DNA from 2 places in the Streptomyces sp. NPDC002845 genome. Region 2 is predicted to be linked to the other one. Evidence: riboswitches for the same ligand, from Rfam matches in the RefSeq annotation. Region 2 holds a riboswitch; the other holds the start of a gene.
What was found. Region 2 has a riboswitch for ZMP and ZTP ahead of ACWD3C_RS00705 (glycine hydroxymethyltransferase). Riboswitches for the same ligand answer to the same signal wherever they lie in the genome.
Positions count from the first base shown of each region.

Region 1: another riboswitch for ZMP and ZTP. It lies ahead of ACWD3C_RS25845 (bifunctional 5,10-methylenetetrahydrofolate dehydrogenase/5,10-methenyltetrahydrofolate cyclohydrolase); the one in region 2 lies ahead of ACWD3C_RS00705 (glycine hydroxymethyltransferase).

Region 1 covers NZ_JBSFUU010000036.1:98,810-102,202, reverse strand. The annotation lists gene ACWD3C_RS25850 (glycosyltransferase) at 1-714, opposite strand, end outside; gene ACWD3C_RS25845 (bifunctional 5,10-methylenetetrahydrofolate dehydrogenase/5,10-methenyltetrahydrofolate cyclohydrolase) at 871-1,719, opposite strand; ZMP/ZTP riboswitch at 1,743-1,830, opposite strand; gene ACWD3C_RS25840 (nuclear transport factor 2 family protein) at 1,914-2,279, opposite strand; gene ACWD3C_RS25835 (hypothetical protein) at 2,442-2,738, shown strand; gene ACWD3C_RS25830 (ABC transporter ATP-binding protein) at 2,827-3,393, opposite strand, start outside.
Region 2 covers NZ_JBSFUU010000001.1:173,174-176,566, reverse strand. The annotation lists gene ACWD3C_RS00710 (hypothetical protein) at 1-315, shown strand, start outside; gene ACWD3C_RS00705 (glycine hydroxymethyltransferase) at 433-1,881, opposite strand; ZMP/ZTP riboswitch at 1,916-2,006, opposite strand; gene ACWD3C_RS00700 (glutathionylspermidine synthase family protein) at 2,163-3,347, opposite strand; gene ACWD3C_RS00695 (hypothetical protein) at 3,365-3,393, opposite strand, start outside.

The DNA of each region.
Region 1 (3,393 bases), on a different contig from region 2:
CCGTAGCCGGGGCGGCAGTTGGGTTGCCCGGTGGTACGGCCACCAGTACCCGGTGACATCGAGACCGGCCCGCCAGTCGCGGGGGCGGCGCACCACCAGCGCGCTGAAACCGTGCAGCACCGGCCAGGCCTGCCGTTCACGGGCCCTGCGCGCGGCACCGGGGCCGGTGCGGGGCAGACCGAACCGGGTCCGCACGTCCCGTACCGTCTCGGTGAAGACACGCTCGATGGCCAGCTCCACCGCGTGCCCGGCCATCCGGTTCACCGCCGGTCCAAAGGAGCGGGCCCCGGTCATCGGAGGCGCGAACTCCCGTGTGGGAGCGATCGGTTGCAGATACGCGCCCACGCTCGGCAGGGACAGCCCCTCGGCGACGGCGTGGCCGATCGGCGCGAGGGAACCGGACACCAGCAGTACGTCACTGGCGCGGGCGGCGGCCACCAGATCGTCGGTCATCCGCCCGGCGATCCGACGGGCCATCTCCACCACGCGGATCAGCTTCCCGGCCCCGGTCGTACTGCGATGCAGGCCCCGCCCGCGCGGCGACTCCAGCTCCGCCCGCGGGTCCACGGGCAGCGGATGGAACCGCAGGCCCGAGTCCTCCACCAGCGGTTCGAAGCACCCGTGCGTCACCAGGGTGACGTCATGCCCGGCCCGCACCAGCCCGTGTCCCAGACCGGTGAACGGGGCCACATCGCCCCGGGACCCGGCCGTCATGATCGCTACGCGCACGCGGGCCAGTATGGCGGTGGTGGGGCGCCGGGTCTCCGCGCAACAGGAGATGTGTCCGAAAGGGACTGCCGCGCTTCCGAAACAGTCATCCGTCCGATCGAAGACGGCAGCCCCGCCGTCATGGGCTGACCACGCCCCCCTTCACAGTCCCAGCTGTCGTTCGGCGCCGGTGACGGTCTGCTCCAGCAGCGTGGCGATCGTCATCGGGCCGACACCGCCCGGGACAGGGGTGATCAGCCGGGCCCGGGTGACCGCGGAGTCGAAGTGGACGTCGCCGACGTTGCCCGGGTTGTAGCCGGCGTCGACGACGACCGCTCCGGGCTTGATGTCCTCGCCCCGGATGAGCTCGGGCCTGCCCACGGCCGCGACCACGATGTCCGCCTCCCGCACGACCGACGCCAGCCCCTCGGTCCGCGAGTGGCAGTACGTCACCGTGGCGTCCCGGCCGAGCAGCAGCATCCCGACCGGCTTGCCGAGGATCGCACTGCGCCCCACGACCACGGCCCGCTTCCCCGCCGGGTCCACGTCGTAGGCGTCGAGCAGCCGCATGATCCCGCCCGGCGTGCACGACACGAACCCCGGCAGCCCGAAGCTCATCGCCGAGTACGAGCCGAGGGTGACCCCGTCGACGTCCTTCTCCGGCGTGATCGCCTCGAACGCGGCCCGCTCGTCGATGTGCGGCCCCATCGGGTGCTGCAGGAGGATGCCGTGCACCGCGGGGTCCCCGGACAGCGCGGTCAGCGTGTCCACGAGTTCGGCCGTCGTGGTGCCGGCGGGCAGCGCCACGTGCCGCGAGGCGATGCCCGCCCTGTGGGAGCGGTTCCGCTTCATCCGGACGTAGGTGACGGAGGCGGGGTCCTCACCGACGAGCACCGTCGCCAGGCACGGTGCCACCCCCGTGCGCTCCGCGATGCCGGCCGCGCGCTTGGCGGTCTCCTCCACGATTCGCCGTGCGAGACCGGTGCCGTCCATGAGCCGGGCCTGGGACATGAGCTCCTCCTGAGCGTCGTCGCGACAATCGCCCAGGCGCGCGGCAGAAGACCCGTCCGTGGGGCCGCTCCCCGGTGGTACTCCACCTCAGCGCCAGTCACGGCCCGCGGGCAACGGTAACGCATGACCTCCCGAGAGAGGTCCAGGTCGGTCGGGATCCGACCTGGACCCTCAGCCGGTGTTCGCCTGCCCGTCTACTCGTCCCACGCCTGGAGCAGGGTGTGATCGACGATCTTGCCGTCGCGCAACGACATCATCGAACTCGCGAGGACCTTCGTGCCGTCGGGGTACTCGCAGGCCTCGGTGAAGGCGACGTGGTCGCCCTGGACGACGCACTGCTCCAGCTTGTGGGTCATGTCGCGGCCGTAGACATCGCTCAGCAGTTCGCGGATCTCGTTGCGCCCGTGCAGGACCTTCGGGTGGCTGGGCTGGGATTCGCGGTCCACGAGGCGCATTTCCGCGTCGTCCGCGTAGAGCGACAGCAGAGTCGACGCGTCGTGTTGTTCGATGCCTCGGCGCAGTGTTTCGGTGTCGAAGGCGGGTTGTGCGGCGGTGCCCATGATGACCTCCTTCGAAGCCGCGGCCCGGCGGAGGTGCTGGCCGCGAAGGGCTTCTCCATCGAGGCTCCCCTGCCACGCCGGTCACGGCAAGCGCAGCCGGAGCCGTGCGCCTCACGGGTGAGCGGGCGTGACCGTCCGGGGGCCCGGCGCGTTGCTGAAAGCATGATCTCAACACGACGTATCGTCGCCGCCGTCGGTCTCGCCGTCGGTATGACCGGCCTCGCCGCGCCCATGGCGAACGCGGCCGACACCGCGGACGCGGACAAGGTGAACCCGGTCGCGATGCTCGACTCGCTCACCGTCAGCGACATCCCCGAGGAGCACAAGGCCGCCATCCCGCGCCCGTCCAGCCAGCTCGCCAACCTCAACCAGCTGAACGAGGTTCACCGGCTCAACGAACTGCACCAGGTCACCGACCTGGCCGCGCCGCTCATGGGGCTGGTGCCCGACGTCGAGTAGCGATCGAGTCGCTTCCGCCGAGAGCCCCGTTCAGCGCGCAGTGCGCCGAACGGGGCTCTCGGCGTCGTCCGTTGAGTACCCAGCTCTCTCAGGCCGTGGCGAGGAACTGCGTGGCGGCCAGTTCGGCGTAGAGCGGGTCGGCGGCCACCAGTTCGCGATGGGTGCCGACCGCGCGGACCCGGCCCGCGTCCATGACGACGATACGGTCGGCCATCGTCACGGTGGACAGCCGGTGGGCCACGACCAGGACCGTCGTCGTACGGGCGACATCGGCGACCGTGTCGCGCAGCGCGGCCTCGTTCACCGCGTCCAGCTGCGAGGTCGCCTCGTCGAGGAGCAGCAGGCGGGGGCGGCGCAGCAGGGCGCGGGCGATGGCGACACGCTGGCGTTCGCCGCCGGAGAGCTTGGTGCCGCGGTGGCCGACCAGGGTGTCGAGGCCCTGGGGGAGCTTGGCGATCAGGCCGTCGAGGCGGGTCGTCTTCAGGACGCGGGTGAGGTCGGTGCCGTCGGCCTCGGGGTTGCCCAGCAGCAGGTTGTCGCGCAGGGAACCCGACAGGACCGGCGCGTCCTGCTCCACATAGCCGATCGCGGACCGCAGCCGGGGCAGCTCCCACTCGGCGAGGTCGCGGCCGTCGAGGGTGATGACGCCCGCCTC
Region 2 (3,393 bases):
ACAGAGCTGGGCGTCATGGGCAGGAGTTCCGGAGACACGAGCGCCGGAACGGACGACGGAAACCTGTCAGGCAACGAGCCTGCTGCCGGATCCGCCGCCGGATCCGCAGACCAGGCTCAGGACCAGGGCCAACCGCCCGCCGAGGCGGCGACGGTACGGACCGACACCGGAACCGACTGGTGGTGGGGGATACCGCCCGCGCTCGCCTTCGGCGTAGCCCTCGGCTCGTGCGGCACCCTGCTGATACGCCGCGCGGCGACCCGGCACCAGCCTGGGCCGCCGCGGGAACCACGACAGGAGCTGCTCGACGTCTGAGCCGCCCGGAACCGGAACACGGAGAGGACACCGCCCACCGACACCGGGCCAGTCGCCAGAGACCGCACCGGACACCAGCCACCGCCCCCCGGCACCCGGTCTCAGCCCAGGTCGACCTCAGCCCAGGTCAACCTCCGGATACAGCGGAAAGCCAGCCACAAGGTCGGTCGCGCGACGGGAGATCTCGTCGGCGACCTTCGGCTCCAGGATGTGCTGGGCCTTGGACGGGGCACCCTTGCTGGTCGTGCCGGGTTCGGTGATGGCGAGGACGCGGTCGATCAGGCCCGCGACCTCGTCCATCTCGCCGGTGCCCAGGCCACGCGTGGTCAGGGCCGGGGTCCCGATACGGATACCGGAGGTGTACCAGGCACCGTTCGGGTCGGCGGGAATGGCGTTGCGGTTGGTGACAATGCCCGACTCCAGCAGAGCGGACTCGGCCTGGCGGCCGGTGAGCCCGTAGGAGGAGGCCACGTCGATCAGGTTCAGGTGGTTGTCGGTACCGCCGGTCACGAGGGTGGCGCCCCGGCGCATCAGCCCCTCGGCCAGGGCGCGGGCGTTGTCGACGACGGCCTGGGCGTAGTCGCGGAACTCGGGGCGGCGGGCCTCGGCAAGGGCGACCGCCTTGGCGGCCATGACGTGCGGGAGCGGGCCGCCGAGGACCATCGGGCAGCCCCGGTCGACCTGATCCTTGAGCGAGTCGTCGCACAGCACCATGCCTCCGCGCGGGCCGCGCAGCGACTTGTGGGTCGTGGTCGTCACGATCTGGGCGTGCGGAACGGGATCGAAGTCACCGGTGAGCACCTTGCCCGCGACCAGGCCCGCGAAGTGGGCCATGTCCACCATCAGCGTCGCCCCGACCTCGTCGGCGATCTCCCGCATGATCCGGAAGTTCACCAGACGGGGGTAGGCGGAGTATCCGGCCACGATGATCAGCGGCTTGAACTCGCGGGCCGAGGCTCGCAGCGCCTCGTAGTCGATCAGGCCGGTGGCGGGATCGGTGCCATAGGAGCGCTGGTCGAACATCTTGCCGGAGATGTTCGGGCGGAAGCCATGGGTGAGGTGGCCGCCGGCGTCCAGGGACATGCCGAGCATGCGCTGGTTGCCGAAGGCCCGGCGCAGCTCGGCCCAGTCGGCCTCGGACAGGTCGTTGACGTTGCGGACGCCGGCCTTCGCCAGGGCCGGGGCCTCGACCCGGTCCGCGAGGACGGCCCAGAAGGCGACGAGGTTGGCGTCGATGCCGGAGTGCGGCTGGACATAGGCGTGGCGGGCGCCGAAGAGTTCACGGGCGTGCTCGGCGGCCAGGGACTCGACGGTGTCGACATTGCGGCAGCCGGCATAGAAGCGGCGGCCGATGGTGCCCTCGGCGTACTTGTCGCTGAACCAGTTCCCCATGGCCAGGAGCGTGGCCGGGGAGGCGTAGTTCTCGGAGGCGATCAGCTTGAGCATCTCGCGCTGGTCGGCAACCTCCTGCCCGATGGCATCGGCGACCCGCGGCTCCACGGCCCGGATCACATCGAGGGCGCTACGGAAGGCGGTGGATTCGGTGGAGAGGTGCTGCTCGGACAAGTCGGCCTCCGGACGGCGTGGCGTTCAGCGTTCACGGTTCGGCCCAGGCGCACGGCACACATTCGCGTTCCGAGCCGCTCCCCGATGGTCGGTCCCATCCCAGCGCGCCAGTCACGGCCCGCTGGTCAGCCTACCGGGCGAGCCGATGGGCGGTATGCCCGCGTCCACCATGCGAGCGATGACCGGAGGAGGGCAGGAAGACAGCAGAAAGACGACAGGAAGACGGCAGGAGGCCGAGGCAATGGATCGCTGGATCACGGGATCGCTGGATCACGGGATCATCACTGGATCAGGTGCGGCAGGAAACGCGCGTACTCGTCCGTGACCAGCCCCGCCGACTCCCTGATCCCGAGGCCCGCCGACTCGTTCTCGACGACCCAGGCGCCGAGGACGACGCGGTTGCCGTCGAAGGACGGGAGGGGGGCCAACGCCTGGTAGCAGCAGGGCTCTTCCCGTACGACGGGGTCGGCGCCAGGTTCGTGGACGGTCACGCCCGCGCCCTCACGGCCGAGGAGGGGCTTGGCGACATACCCCGGGCCGGAGGCCAGTTCGCGTGGTCCGTCGAGGTGGGCGGGGAGGAGGTTCGGGTGGCCCGGGTAGAGCTCCCAGAGGATCGCCAGCAGGGCCTTGTTGCTCAGCAGCATCTTCCAGGCGGGCTCGATCCACATCGTCGTCCCCGTGCCGCCGCCGTTGTCGAGGGTGGCGAGGACGTGCGGGGCGAAGCGGTCGGTGGTGAGCCACTCCCACGGGTACAGCTTGAAGATGCCCCGGATGAAGCGGAGCTTCCTGTCGACGAAGCGGCCGGAGAGGCGGTCCCAGCCGATGTCCTCCATGGAGATCCAGTCGGTGTCGAGACCGGCCTGTTCGGCGGTCTCCTTCAGATAGGCGACCGTCATCAGGTCCTCGCCGAGTTCGTCGCCGGCGGAGTGCGCGAAGTAGAGCGGGCTGCCGGGAGGGAGGAGGGCCGCCTGCTTCTTCCAGGCGTCGACGAGGCGTTCGTGGAGGGAGTTCCACTGGTCGGCGCCCGGGAAGCGCTCCTCCATCCAGAACCACTGGGGGCTGGCCGCCTCCACGAGCGAGGTGGGGGTGTCGGCGTTGTATTCCAGCAGCTTGGCGGGGCCCGTGCCGTCGTACCGCAGATCGAACCGGCCGTAGACGGAGGGGAGTTCACTGCGGCGGTGCCAGGCCTCGGTGACCAGGCCGGCGAGGCGCGGGTCGGTGATGCCGAGGTCCGCGAGGCGGTCCTTCTCCACGATGTGCGCGGCCGCGGCCAGGCACATCGTGTGCAGTTCCTCGACGGTCGCCTCCAGCGCCTCGATCTCGGGGAGCGTGAAGACGTAGTACGCGCTCTCGTCCCAGTACGGGCGCAGGGAGCCGTCCGGATAACGGGTCAGGGGGTAGATGAGCCCCTGTTCCTCGACGGTCTGCTGCCAGCCGGGGCGGGGGTCGATGGTGCGGCGTTCCACGACGGCCTCCCTCCCGCTCAGCCGCCGCCGGAGCCCGAGCAGCCGA